DNA from 2 places in the Streptomyces sp. Edi4 genome. Region 2 is predicted to be linked to the other one. Evidence: riboswitches for the same ligand, from Rfam matches in the RefSeq annotation. Region 2 holds a riboswitch; the other holds the start of a gene.

Region 1 (7,158 bases), 4.5 Mb from region 2:
CGGGCAGCGGGTCGGGCTGCTCGCACACGGGCCCGAACGGCCCTGCATGCCGGGAGTCTTCAATGGCGTCGCGATCACCCGCCAGACCTGACGGCGAAAGTATGCGCAAACGTGATGCGGAAAGGGGGTTTCCGTTATGCGGACGCGGGTTAACAGGGGTCGGACATGCGGAAGTTGGGGCGCATGTGACACGCGGGGCCATTGCGGTCTTCGCCCCATCAGAACGGACATTCCCCAGGCGCGCGGGGGAAGTTGACCGCGTCCGCCCTGGTGGGAGCCTCACGCGGCGGAGCCCGGTGCGCGCGCCGGAGGAGCCGCGCGGCCGCCGGGGCGGACTCAGTAGGCGCGCGGGGCGGCCGGCGGGTAGCCGTAGCCGGACGTTCCGGGGGCCGGAGCGGCGCTTGCCTCACGGTCGTAGAACGGGCGTGCGTGGGCTTTCAGCCACATGCAGACGGGGTCGTACGCGTCCGACATGGCGACCGCGGAGACGGCGAGCCCGTCCGGCACGGCGGCCGCCGACTGGCGCATCATCGCCCGCACGGCCTCCACGGACGTGGCGCCGAAGTCGTACAGATCGAGACCGATGGCGAGGTAGGGCGCGCCGAGCGCGGGCTGCACCCAGGCGCGGCGCAGGGAGCGCACGGCCGGGGTGTGGTGCGCGTTCTGCGCGAGCAGGGCGTAGAACTGCGGTACCTCGACGGCCGGTTCGCAGAGCCTGAGCGGTCCTGCGGGCATCCGGTCGAGGCCGGTGGCGATCCGCCGCAGGTCGGTCCAGGGGATGCCGACGCCGCCGCCGGGGGCATGCGGATTGAGCCAGATCCCGTACCGGTCGGGGTAGAGGGCGCGGGCGACGTCGAGGGCGCCGGTCACCTCGTGCGCCCGGTTCCAGCCGCTGGCGGAGAGCTCCTGCGACGAGGTCACACAGGGCGCGTACGCGACGCCGTCGACCTCCATGGTGCCGTACTGGGCGTCCGGCGAGCCCGGCGTGCCGTTCCACAGGAGCATCCACAGCCGGCCGGACGCGGGGTCGGCGAGCGCGTGCAGCAGCGCCTCGTACACGTCGTAGCGCCCGGGCGTCACCTGGCGCAGCATGTGCTCGACCTGCCCGGCCGCGGCGGTGCCTGACGCGCTCACCCTGGGTTCCGCCCCTCTTCGATCCACCGTGCCGACGTCCTGCGCCACCCCGCAGCCCCGCAGCCCCGGGCACGCGCGTGCGGCTGCGGGGCTGCAAGGGTCATGAAACCAGGTTAAGCCGCCGCGCAGACACCGCCATGACCCGGCGAGGACCTGCCGCGAGGCGCCCGGCGGTTGTTACTGGGCCCGCGTATAGAAGGGGCGTACCCGCTCACGCATCCAGGTGGCGACGGGATCCTGTGTCACATCGAGCAGGACCAGGTGGACCGGCCAGCCGACCGGGGCGCGGCCGAGCGCCCGGCCCAGTGCCTCCATGGGGGCCCCGCGTCCCGCGCCGTCCCAGGTGGAGAACTCCACGCCGATGAAGAGGGTGGGCGCGTCGCCCTCGATGGAGGCGAGCGCGCGGCGGGCGCTGAGCACCACGCCGGTCGCCTCGAACTCCTCGGCCGCGACGCCGAGGAATTGCACCGGGTCCTCCTGCCAGTCCGGCTCGAAGAGGCGTACCCGGGCGCCGGACGCGGGTCCATCGAGTGCGGTACGCCCGGTACGGCACAGCTCGGCCACGGCGGGCGGGGGCAGCGGCATGCCGACGGTGCCCTCGGGGTTGACCACGATGCCGAGCTGCGGCGGGAGCCCGCGCGCGAACTCGACGGCGGGCGCCACCGCGAACGACATATGGGCACCTACGCACTGCATGAACTGCTGCTCGGAGCTGTAGACGGGGACATAGGGGGCGCCGTCCAGCTCCAGGGTGGGCAGGTCGAGGTCGGTGCTGTCCTGGCTGCCGCCGTTGGGCAGCGGCACCCACACCGCGTTGCGGCCCAGGACCTCTATCAGGCGCGGACCCGCGTCGGGCTGCCCGACAGCCGCGGCCAGCACCTCTTCGAGCTCGTTGCCCGGCCAGCCTCCGCCGCCGTGCGGATGCGCGAACACCTGCTCCGGAAAGTTCATGTGCCGTCCCTCTCCCCCGACTGTCCCCGACCCCCGCCGCGTGCCCGGCTCCTGCGCGGCCGTGCACCTCGACCCTAACGCCGCACCCCTGGCCGGAAGAAAGCCGACGGGGCCAGGGCCCGGCGCACGCCCGCGCGCCTCACTCGGTGAAGCCGATCCGTCGCAGCACGGAGGCCGACTCCCGGTCGAGCAGGACGGCGCTGGCGCAGCCGGTCGGCAGCCGCCCGGCCTCGACCTGGGCGATCAGGCGGCGGGCGGCGCCGCGGTGCCGGGCGAAGGCGTACGCCGACACCCAGCGGCCCCGCGCGGCCTGGCCCTCCAGAGCGGTGCCGGCCGGCACGTCGAGCACGACCAGACGCAGTGCGCGTCCCCTGCGCCGCGCGCCCCGCCCCAGCCAGTGCCGCACCCAGGCCTGGGTGCCGCAGTCGTGCACGACGAGGCTGTCGCCCGAGCGCAGCGCCCACCAGGTCCGCGCGAAGTGCGCGGTGCGGGTGAGCGGGCGGTACAGGAGGTAGGGGATGCCGGGCAGTGCGCGCTGCCAGGCGAGCCGGGTGTCCTGGGAGTCGATCCTGCGGTCGGTGACGGCGCGGCGCATCAAAGTCGTCTTGCCGCTGCCGGGCAGGCCGGACACCACCACGACGTCACCCGCGTCGAACAGGAGCTCCGGCGGGGTGAGCCCGGGCCGCCCCCGCAGATCCCATACCGTCCCGGACACCTTGGGTACCTTGGGCACATCGGGCGCCTTGTGCACCTCGGGCGCCTTGTGCACCTCGGGCGCCTTGGGCACCTCAGACACCTCTGACACCCCGGGCCCCGGTCGCCCCGAGCGTGCCCGGCGCGCCGCCGGTACCGTCAGCCTCGCCTTCCGGCCGTCCGGCGCGGGCACCTCCCGCACCCGACCGGTCCTGTGGTCCGCCGTCATGGCACTCCCCCCTGTTCGCTCCCGCGTTCCTTGCCCAGGGAGTGTAAAGAGCCGGTAATGGGTCACCGGCGATGTGCCGTCCTCGGGATGCGTGCAATGATGTGCGCGCCAACTGCATACCGGCCGTTCGAATCCGCGCGGGAGAGTCCTCAGCAGCTGTGAGCTGGGGCGCCGAAGGAGCAAGTTCCTCCCTTGAATCTCTCAGGCCCCGTACCGCGCGGGTGAGGCAGATCTGAAAAGCGGGCTGTCCCCTGCCGGGCGGTCCCACCCAAGGTGCAAGCCGAGCCGCGCAGCGCGCGCCGGTGAACCTCTCAGGTTCCGATGACAGATGGGGAGGATGTCCTCGACCGTCATGCCCCGGGACCTTGGAGCACCATCCATGAGCAACGCCCCCCGCCTCACCTCCCTCGATGCCCTGCATCGATCGCTGGGCGCCACGATGACCGACTTCGCGGGCTGGGACATGCCGCTGCGGTACGGGAGCGAGCGCGACGAGCACAACGCCGTACGGACCCGCGCCGGGCTCTTCGACCTCTCCCACATGGGCGAGATCACCGTCACGGGCCCCGAGGCCATGAAGGCGCTGAACTACGCGCTCGTCGGCAACATCGCCACCATCGGCGTGGGCCGCGCCCGCTACACGATGATCTGCCAGGAGGACGGCGGCATCGTCGACGACCTGATCGTCTACCGCTTGGGCGAGACCGAGTACATGGTGGTCGCCAACGCGGGCAACGCTCAGATCGTGCTGGACGCGATCACCGAACGCGCGGCCGGCTTCGACGCCGAGGTCCGCGACGACCGCGACGCCTACGCGCTGATCGCGGTCCAGGGCCCCGAGTCCCCCGGCATCCTGAAGTCCGTGACGGACGCCGACCTGGACGGCCTGAAGTACTACGCGGGCCTGCCCGGCACCGTCGCGGGCGTGCCCGCGCTCATCGCCCGCACCGGCTACACCGGCGAGGACGGCTTCGAGCTGTTCGTGGCGCCCGAGCACGCCGAGCGGCTGTGGCGCGCGCTGACCGAGGCCGGAGCGGACGCGGGCCTTGTGCCGTGCGGCCTGTCCTGCCGCGACACGCTGCGCCTGGAAGCGGGCATGCCGCTGTACGGGCACGAGCTGACGACCGCGCTCACCCCCTTCGACGCCGGCCTCGGCCGGGTCGTCAAGTTCGAGAAGGACGGTGACTTCGTGGGCCGCGCCGCTCTGGAGGCCGCCGCCGAGAAGGCCGGCGCGAACCCGCCGCGCAAGCTGGTCGGACTGATCGCCGAGGGCCGCCGGGTGCCGCGCGCCGGGTTCGCCGTGGTCGCCGCGGGCGGAGCCGGGGGCGAGACCGTGGGCGAGGTCACCTCGGGCGCGCCGTCGCCGACGCTGGGCAAGCCGATCGCCATGGCCTACGTGGACGCGGCGTACGCCGAGCCGGGCACGGCCGGGGTCGGCATCGACATCCGCGGGACGCACGAGCCCTACGAGGTCGTCGCGCTCCCCTTCTACAAGCGCCAGAAGTGACGCGCGTCCTTCTTCCCCTCCCCCTCTCGTCTCTCGCCTTCCGCGACACTTCTCGAGACCCCGTCAGCAGCACTTCCCCGCGTACAGGAGAATTCAGGTCATGAGCAACCCCCAGCAGCTGCGCTACAGCAAGGAGCACGAGTGGCTGTCGAACGCCGAGGACGGCGTGTCGACGGTCGGCATCACGGAGCACGCGGCCAACGCGCTCGGTGACGTCGTGTTCGTACAGCTTCCCGAGGTGGGTGACACGGTGACGGCGGGCGAGACCTGCGGCGAGCTGGAGTCCACCAAGTCGGTCAGCGACCTGTACTCCCCGGTCACGGGCGAGGTCGTCGAGGCCAACCAGGACGTCGTGGACGACCCTTCGCTGGTCAACTCGGCCCCCTTCGAGGGCGGTTGGCTGTTCAAGGTGAAGGTCACGGACGAGCCGGGCGACCTGCTCACCGCCGCCGAGTACACCGACTTCGCCAGCTGACCCGCACCACAGGGATACAGGGAAACAGGGATCGTCTGATGTCGCTTCTGAACCAGCCCCTCCACGAGCTGGACCCGGACGTCGCCGCCGCCGTCGACGCCGAGCTCCACCGTCAGCAGTCCACCCTCGAAATGATCGCCTCGGAGAACTTCGCTCCGGTCGCGGTCATGGAGGCCCAGGGCTCGGTCCTCACCAACAAGTACGCCGAGGGCTACCCGGGCCGCCGCTACTACGGCGGCTGCGAGCACGTCGACGTGGTCGAGCAGATCGCGATCGACCGCGTCAAGGCGCTGTTCGGCGCCGAGGCCGCCAACGTGCAGCCGCACTCGGGCGCCCAGGCCAACGCGGCGGCCATGTTCGCGCTGCTCAAGCCGGGCGACACGATCATGGGTCTGAACCTGGCCCACGGCGGTCACCTGACCCACGGCATGAAGATCAACTTCTCCGGCAAGCTCTACAACGTGGTCCCCTACCACGTGGACGAGACCGGCGAGGTCGACATGGCCGAGGTCGAGCGCCTGGCCAAGGAGGCCAAGCCGCAGCTGATCGTGGCCGGCTGGTCCGCCTACCCGCGCCGGCTGGACTTCGCCGCCTTCCGCCGCATCGCGGACGAGGTCGGCGCCTACCTGATGGTCGACATGGCCCACTTCGCGGGCCTGGTCGCCGCGGGTCTGCACCCCAACCCCGTCCCGCACGCCCACGTCGTGACCACCACCACGCACAAGACCCTCGGCGGTCCGCGCGGCGGTGTGATCCTCTCGACGCAGGAACTCGCCAAGAAGATCAACTCGGCGGTCTTCCCCGGCCAGCAGGGCGGCCCCCTTGAGCACGTGATCGCGGCGAAGGCGGTGTCCTTCAAGGTCGCGGCGTCCCCCGAGTTCAAGGAGCGCCAGCAGCGCACCCTGGACGGCGCCCGGATCCTGGCCGAGCGCCTGGTCCAGGACGACGTCAAGGCGGTGGGCGTGGACGTCCTGACCGGCGGCACCGACGTGCACCTGGTCCTGGTGGACCTGCGCAACTCGGAGCTGGACGGCCAGCAGGCCGAGGACCGTCTGCACGAGGTCGGCATCACGGTCAACCGCAACGCCATCCCGAACGACCCCCGGCCGCCGATGGTCACCTCGGGTCTGCGCATCGGCACCCCGGCGCTTGCCACCCGCGGCTTCGGTGCAGAGGACTTCCGCGAGGTCGCCGACATCATCGCCGAGGCGCTGAAGCCGCAGTTCGACAAGGACGCCCTGTCGGCCCGGGTGTCCGCTCTGGCCGCCAAGCACCCGCTGTACCCCGGCCTGAAGTAATTTCGTACTCTTTCGTTATCGGATCCTTCCGTACGAAAGCCCCGGGGCACCCCGCACACTGGGTAGTGAGCGTGGTGCCCCATCCCATGCTGTGCCAGCTTTGCTCTGCACCACCACGGCAGACAACGGCGTCTACCAACCCCAAGGAGTTCTCCGTGGCCATCTCGGTCTTCGACCTGTTCTCGATCGGCATCGGCCCGTCCAGCTCCCACACCGTCGGCCCGATGCGGGCGGCCCGGATGTTCGCGGCGCGCCTGAAGAACGAGGGCCTGATCGCCCACACCGCCCGCATACGGGCCGAGCTGTACGGCTCGCTCGGCGCGACCGGGCACGGCCACGGCACGCCGAAGGCGGTCCTGCTCGGCCTTGAGGGCGACTCGCCACGCACGGTCGACGTGGAAACCGCCGACGCCCGCGTGGAGAAGATCAAGGAGTCGGGCCGGCTGAACGTGCTCGGCATGCACGAGATCGCCTTCTCCTACGACGACGACCTGGTCCTGCACCGCCGCAAGGCGCTGCCCTACCACGCCAACGGCATGACGGTCTTCGCCTACGACCCCGACGGCGAGCTCGTCCTGGAGAAGACGTACTACTCGGTCGGCGGCGGCTTCGTCGTCGACGAGACCGTGCTCGCGCAGGAGGGCGCGGCGGGCGACAACCCGATCGTGCCCGACGACACCGTCCTCAAGCACCCCTTCCGCACCGGCGACGAGCTGCTGCGGCTCGCGCGGGAGACCGGCCTTTCCATCTCCGCGCTGATGCTGGAGAACGAGAAGGCCTGGCGCACCGAGGAGGAGATCCGCTCCGGCCTCCTGGACATCTGGCGGGTCATGCAGGCCTGTGTCTCGCGCGGCATGTCCCGCGAGGGCAT
Region 2 (7,158 bases):
CTGGTCCCGAGGGCGGCTTCGACGCGGAGTCGGTGAACGTGGCGCGCCTGGTGGCGGACCTCGGGCGCTTCGGTTTGGAACCGCGTCATCTGCGCGCCATGAAGGCGGCGGCGGATCGTGAGGCGGGTCTGGTCGAGCAGGTCGTGGCGCCCCTGCGCCTGCACCGCAATCCGCAGACCAGGGCCCATGCGGAGGCCACCACCAAGGAGCTCGCCGCGCTCTCCGTACGCCTGCACGCGGCACTCGTGCAGACCGCCCTGGGTGTCCGGCTTCACTGATCTTGTGGGTGCCCGACTACCCAAACCTGCCGAGCACGTCCTAGGGTTGCTGTGTGAACGAGCTCGACGTCGTGGGTGTCCGGGTGGAAATGCCCTCCAACCAACCGATCGTGCTCCTGCGTGAAGTGGGAGGCGATCGGTACCTCCCCATCTGGATCGGTCCAGGGGAGGCGACCGCGATCGCCTTCGCCCAGCAGGGGATGGCGCCGGCGCGGCCGCTGACGCACGACCTTTTCAAGGACGTGCTGGAGGCCGTTGGCCAGGAGCTGACCGAGGTCCGCATCACGGACCTGCGCGAAGGCGTCTTCTACGCGGAGCTGGTCTTCGCCAGTGGGGTGGAGGTGAGCGCCAGGCCGTCCGACGCCATAGCGCTGGCCCTGCGTACCGGAACGCCGATCTACGGCAGTGACGGCGTCTTGGACGACGCCGGTATCGCCATTCCGGACGAGCAGGAGGACGAGGTGGAGAAGTTCCGCGAATTCCTCGACCAGATCTCGCCGGAGGACTTCGGCACCAACAGCCAGTGAGCACCGGGCACAGGTGATCCGGCGGCCCTGTCAGTGATGCCGCGCGCGGCGTGTGCCGGTGGAGTTTCGGCGCATTCGAGAAGCTTTTCCCGCGAGCGGGACACGGGAAACCACTCTCAGGGTGATTATCACTCGGCGTGCCGAGTGTGGCGATCGTTGACGCACCCCGGGTGACTGCCTACCGTCGAGTGGGCAGGTCAAGGACGGAGGGTCGGCGTGAGAATGAGCGGCGACGGTACGGCAGGGGGCGCTCCCGGACGAAGTCCAGGAGAGACCGGGCCGTACCCGCTTCACGGCGGTGCGGCCGATCCGGCCACCGACACCATCGGCTACCGGGGACCCACCGCCTGCGCGGCGGCGGGCATCACCTACCGCCAGCTCGACTACTGGGCCCGTACCGGCCTGGTCGAACCCAGTGTGCGTCCGGCCCACGGCTCGGGCACCCAGCGTCTCTACAGCTTCCGTGACGTCGTCGTCCTGAAGATCGTCAAACGTTTCCTCGACACCGGTGTCGCCCTCCAGAACATCCGCGCCGCCGTCCAGCATCTGCGGGCGCGCGGAGATCGCGATCTTGAGCGGATGACGCTGATGAGCGACGGGGCCACGGTCTATGAGTGTTCATCGCCCGACGAGGTCGTGACCTTGCTCCAGGGTGGTCAGGGGATCTTCGGGATCGCCGTGGGCGTGGTGTGGCGGGACGTCGAGTCGGCCCTTTCGCAGCTGCACGGTGAGCGCGTGGACACCGGCGAGACGCTGGTCGGGCACAACCCGGCCGACGAGCTGGCCAGGCGCCGCAATCGCGCCGTCTGACGCCTCTTCGGGGCCGGGCGGGCAGCGCCGGCCCCGGATCCGTCGGTGCCGCGGGGCCGATTGTCAGTGGCGTACGGCAGCATCAGTGATGTGAGAGCCGCGCCGACCATCCTGCATCTGGACATGGATGCCTTCTTCGCCGCAGCGGAGCAGGCATCCAAGCCCAGCCTGCGCGGAAAGCCGGTCGTCGTGGGCGGGCTCGGGCCGCGCGGGGTGGTCTCCACGGCGTCGTACGAGGCGCGCGTGTTCGGGGTGCGCTCGGCGATGCCCATGGCCCAGGCCCGGCGCCTGTGTCCGAACGCGGCGTATCTGGTGCCGCGCTTCCAGCTCTACCGCACGATCAGCGAGCAGGTGATGGAGCTGCTGCGGCGGCTGTCGCCGCTGGTCGAGCCGCTGAGCCTGGACGAGGCCTTCGTGGACCTGGAGGCGGGCGGGGTGGCCCATGACGCGGCGGGGGCGCGCGAGGCCGGTGAGCGGCTGCGGAGGGACATCAGGGCGGTCACCGGGCTCAGCGGGTCTGTCGGGCTCGCCGGATCCAAGATGCTGGCCAAGATCGCCTCCGAGGAGGCCAAGCCGGACGGGCTGTTCCTGATCGAGCCCGGCACCGAGCGCGCCCTTCTCGCCCCGATGCCGGTGCGCACCCTGCCGGGCGTGGGCCCGGCCACCGCCGAGCATCTGCGCCGTGCGGGGATGACCACGGTGGCCGACCTGTCCGAGGCGGGCGAGGACGAGCTCGTACGGCTGCTCGGGAAGGCGCACGGAGCCTCCGTGCACCGGATGGCATCCGGCTACGACGACCGGCCGGTGGTGGCCGAGCGGGACGCGAAATCGGTGTCGGTGGAGGACACCTTCGACGTGGACCTGCACGACCGGGTGCGGATCACGACCGAGGTGGGTCGGCTCGCGGAGCGGTGCGTGGGCCGGCTGCGGGCCTCGGGCCACTCCGGGCGCACCATCGTGCTCAAGGTCAGACGTTTCGACTTCTCGACGCTGACGAGGTCCGAGACGCTGCGCGGGCCGACGGACGACCTCGCGGTGGTGCGGGAGGCGGCCGGGCGGCTGCTCGACTCGGTGGACACCACGGGCGGGGTGCGGCTGCTCGGGGTGGGGGTGACCGGCCTCGCCGACTTCACGCAGGAGGACCTTTTCGCGCAGGCGGCGGGGGAGCGGGCGGCGCACGAGCAGCCCGAGCGGGAGGAGGCGGCGGCCGCCGCCGAGACGGAGACCGTGGAGGACCCGGCCCAGCGCCGCTGGCTGGCCGGGCACGACGTGCGGCACAGCGAGTACGGGCCGGGCTGGGTGCAGGGCAGCGGTGTGGGGCGCGTCACCGTGCGCTTCGAGACGCCCACGTCACGGGCGCCGGGGCGGGTGCGGACGTTCAGGGTGGACGATCCCGGGCTCACACCCGGGGAGCCGCTGGCCCTTGTGGAGCCGGCGGAGACCTCGCAGCACCCCCCGGACGCGCCGGCTCTCCCCGGCCCCGACGGGCGGGCCGAGGACGGGCCCGGGCCCGAGGCGGGGTCCCGGCCCGAGGGCGGCCCTCGGCCCGAGGGCCAGTCCCGGCGCGAAGACGGGCTCCGGCCCGAGGACCGGGGCGGAAGGGCTCAGATGTCGCCTCCCGCGAGCCGGCCGAAGTCGCGGTCGGAGGGCGGCGGGCCGGGATCGGGGGAGGGGGCGGAGATGTCCAGACCGTAGTGGTGGTAGAGCTGGAGCTCCTGCTCCGGGGAGAGGTGGCGGCCCACGCCGAAGTCAGGCGCTTCCTTGATCAGGCTGCGCTCGAAGGGGACGTGCAGCGCCTCGTCGACCAGGGTGCTGGGGTCCAGGGGGACGAAGGCGTCCCGGCTGAACAGGCCGGTGCGCACGGCGGCCCACTCCGGTGCGCCCGTCGCGTCATCGAGGTAGACCTCGTCCACCGTTCCGATCTTGCGTCCATTGCGGTCGTACGCCTTGCGGCCGATCAGGCTGCGCGGATCGATATCGGTCTGCACGGTCCCTCCAACTGGTCGCAACCGGTGACAACTGCTCCATAAGCACTACAAAAGTGCACATCGCGAGGGTTGGCCACTCGAGGCAGTTGAACAAAGAATCGGCTCGGAGTGCGCTGGTAGGCTGGCGAACGGCTGCTGACCCCGTGCGGGAGAGCCCTCCGGCGTACTCGACGAGTCACCCGGCGGGCGCCGAAGGAGCAAATCCTCCCCGGAATCTCTCAGGCCCACGGACCGCACGGACGAGGTCACTCTGGAAAGCAGGACGGGGAACGCGCGGGCACCACTGCCCGGGCACATCCTTTCCTCACCGACGGTGAAAACCGGGTCGCCCCCGTGCGTCCCGGTGAAGCTCTCAGGTTGAGATGACAGAGGGGGAGGCCGTCCGGGTACCCGCGCCGTGGTACCCCTCGCAGGTCGTGCGACCAGGAGGCCTCCGTAATGACCGCCAACCGCATTCCGCTCAGCCAGCTGGAACGTGGCATTCCGTTCGAGCAGCGCCACATCGGGCCCGACGCCGAGGCCCAGGCCAAGATGCTCGCGCAGGTCGGATACGGCTCGCTCGACGAGCTGACCGCCGCCGCCGTCCCCGACGTCATCAAGAGCGCGGAGGCGCTGGGCCTGCCCGAGGCGCGGACCGAGGCCGAAGTGCTCGCCGAGCTGCGCCGGCTCGCCGATCGCAACCAGGTGCTCGCGCCCATGATCGGCCTCGGCTACTACGGCACCTTCACGCCGCCGGTCATCCTGCGCAATGTGATGGAGAACCCCGCCTGGTACACGGCGTACACGCCCTACCAGCCGGAGATCTCGCAGGGCCGCCTCGAGGCGCTGCTCAACTTCCAGACCATGGTCGCCGAGCTGACCGGCCTGCCGACCTCCGGCGCCTCGCTGCTCGACGAGGGCACCGCGGCGGCCGAAGCCCTCGCCCTGTCGCGGCGCGTCGGCAAGGTCAAGGGCGGTGTCTTCCTCATCGACGCCGACACCCTGCCGCAGACGATCGCCGTGATCCAGACGCGCGCGGAGCCCACCGGGGTCGAGGTCGTCGTCGCGGACCTGAGCGAGGGCATCCCCGCCGAGATCGCCGAGCGCGGTGTCTTCGGTGTGCTGCTCCAGTACCCCGGCGCCTCCGGCCAGGTCCGCGACCTCAAGCCGGTCATCGACGCCGCCCACGAGCTGGGCGCGATCGTCACCGTCGCCGCCGACCTGCTCGCGCTCACCCTGCTCGCCTCGCCCGGCTCCCTCGGCGCGGACATCGCCGTCGGCGCCACCCAGCGCTTCGGCGTTCCGATGGGCTTCGGCGGCCCGCACGCCGGATTCATGGCGGTCCAGGAGAAGTTCGCCCGCAGCCTGCCCGGCCGTCTCGTCGGCGTCTCCGTCGACGCCGACGGCAACAAGGCCTACCGCCTTGCCTTGCAGACCCGCGAGCAGCACATCCGCCGCGAGAAGGCGACCAGCAACATCTGCACCGCGCAGGTGCTGCTCGCCGTCATGGCGGGGATGTACGCCGTCTACCACGGCCCGGACGGTCTGCGCCAGATCGCCCGGCGCACCCACCGCTACGCCGTGCTGCTGGCCGAGGGCCTGCGGGCCGCCGGCGTCGACGTCGTCCACGAGGCCTACTTCGACACCCTCACCGTGCGCGTGCCCGGCCGGGCCGCCAAGGCCGTCGCCGCCGCCCGCGAAGGCGGGGTCAACCTCCACCAGGTCGACGCGGACACCGTCTCCCTCTCCTGTGACGAGACCACCACGCGGGCCCAACTGGCCGCCGTCTGGGGCGCGTTCGGGACCGGCGCCGATGTGGACGCGCTGGACGCCACGGCCGCGGACACCCTGCCGGACGCCTTGCTGCGCACCGATGAGTTCCTGACCCACCCGGTCTTCCACCAGCACCGCTCCGAGACCGCGATGCTGCGGTACCTGCGCAGGCTCGCCGACCGCGACTACGCGCTCGACCGCGGCATGATCCCGCTCGGCTCCTGCACCATGAAGCTGAACGCGACGACCGAGATGGAGCCGGTGACCTGGCCCGAGTTCGGGCAGATCCACCCCTTCGCGCCGGTCGAGCAGGCCGCCGGCTACCTCACGCTCATCCGCGAGCTCGAGGAGCGCCTGGCCGAGGTCACCGGGTACGACGCGGTGTCCATCCAGCCCAACGCCGGCTCCCAGGGCGAGCTCGCCGGCCTGCTCGCGGTGCGCGCCTACCACCGCGCCAACGGCGACACCCAGCGCACCGTCTGCCTCATCCCCTCCTCCGCCCACGGCACCAACGCCGCGAGCGCCGTGATGGCCGGCATGAAGGTCGTCGTCGTCAAGACCGCCGACGACGGCGAGGTCGACGCCGCCGACCTGCGCGCCAAGATCGAGCAGTACCGCGACGAGTTGTCGGTGCTGATGATCACCTACCCGTCCACGCACGGCGTGTTCGAGGAGCACGTCGCCGACATCTGTGCCCAGGTCCACGAGGCCGGCGGCCAGGTGTATGTGGACGGCGCGAACCTCAACGCGCTGGTGGGCCTCGCCAAGCCGGGCAAGTTCGGCGGCGACGTCTCACACCTCAACCTGCACAAGACGTTCTGCATCCCGCACGGCGGCGGCGGCCCCGGCGTCGGCCCGGTCGGCGTGCGCGCCCACCTCGCGCCCTACCTGCCCAACCACCCGCTCCAGCCGGCGGCAGGACCGGCCACCGGCGTCGGCCCGATCTCGGCTGCCCCCTGGGGTTCGGCCGGCATCCTGCCGATCTCGTGGGCGTACGTCCGTCTCATGGGTGGCGAAGGGCTCAAGCGGGCGACCCAGGTCGCCGTGCTCGCCGCGAACTACATCGCCAAGCGCCTGGAGCCGCACTACCCGGTGCTCTACACGGGTCCGGCCGGTCTCGTCGCGCATGAGTGCATCGTGGACCTGCGGCCGCTGTCCAAGGCGACCGGGGTCAGCGTCGACGACATCGCCAAGCGCCTGATCGACTACGGCTTCCACGCGCCGACCATGTCGTTCCCGGTGGCCGGCACGCTCATGATCGAGCCCACCGAGTCCGAGGACCTGGGCGAGATCGACCGGTTCTGCGACACGATGATCGCGATCCGGGGCGAGATCGAGAAGGTCGCCTCCGGCGTCTGGCCCGCCGATGACAACCCGCTGGCCAACGCACCGCACACCGCGGCCGCGCTCGGCGGTGAGTGGAACCACTCCTACAGCCGCGAGGAGGCCGTCTTCCCCGCCGGGGTGTCGGCCGCCGACAAGTACTGGCCGCCGGTGCGCCGTATCGACGGCGCCTTCGGCGACCGCAACCTGGTCTGCTCCTGCCCGCCGCTCGACGAGTACGACCACTGATCGCACCCATGCGTAAGGGCCGGTTCGGGGCGTTCTCCCCGGGCCGGCCCTTGGGTGTCCGTACCGGACGGGGCCGCGGCGCGACCGGTCGGTACGGGTACTGCTGGTGCGCGGCGCGCTAAGCCGCCGTGGCCACCTGCTCCGCCGTCAGCGGCCGGTGCGGGGCGATGATCTGCCCGTCCGGCAACAGCTCACCGGTGTCCTCGAAGAGCAGGACGCCGTTGCACAGCA

Evidence for each region. Region 2 has a riboswitch for glycine ahead of gcvP (aminomethyl-transferring glycine dehydrogenase). Riboswitches for the same ligand answer to the same signal wherever they lie in the genome.
Region 1: another riboswitch for glycine. It lies ahead of gcvT (glycine cleavage system aminomethyltransferase GcvT); the one in region 2 lies ahead of gcvP (aminomethyl-transferring glycine dehydrogenase).

The regions. Positions count from the first base shown of each region.
Region 1 is NZ_JBEJGY010000004.1:5,792,395-5,799,552, reverse strand. It holds gene ABR738_RS28430 (enhanced serine sensitivity protein SseB C-terminal domain-containing protein) at 337-1,134, opposite strand; gene ABR738_RS28425 (enhanced serine sensitivity protein SseB) at 1,312-2,085, opposite strand; gene ABR738_RS28420 (AAA family ATPase) at 2,225-2,881, opposite strand; glycine riboswitch at 3,136-3,233, shown strand; gene gcvT (glycine cleavage system aminomethyltransferase GcvT) at 3,387-4,514, shown strand; gene gcvH (glycine cleavage system protein GcvH) at 4,615-4,989, shown strand; gene glyA (serine hydroxymethyltransferase) at 5,028-6,287, shown strand; gene ABR738_RS28400 (L-serine ammonia-lyase) at 6,443-7,158, shown strand, end outside.
Region 2 is NZ_JBEJGY010000004.1:1,244,649-1,251,806, reverse strand. It holds gene ftsR (transcriptional regulator FtsR) at 1-278, shown strand, start outside; gene ABR738_RS07690 (bifunctional nuclease family protein) at 332-805, shown strand; gene ABR738_RS07685 (MerR family transcriptional regulator) at 1,028-1,615, shown strand; gene ABR738_RS07680 (DNA polymerase IV) at 1,706-3,310, shown strand; gene ABR738_RS07675 (PRC-barrel domain-containing protein) at 3,220-3,603, opposite strand; glycine riboswitch at 3,740-3,847, shown strand; gene gcvP (aminomethyl-transferring glycine dehydrogenase) at 4,042-6,927, shown strand; gene ABR738_RS07665 (DUF5999 family protein) at 7,046-7,158, opposite strand, start outside.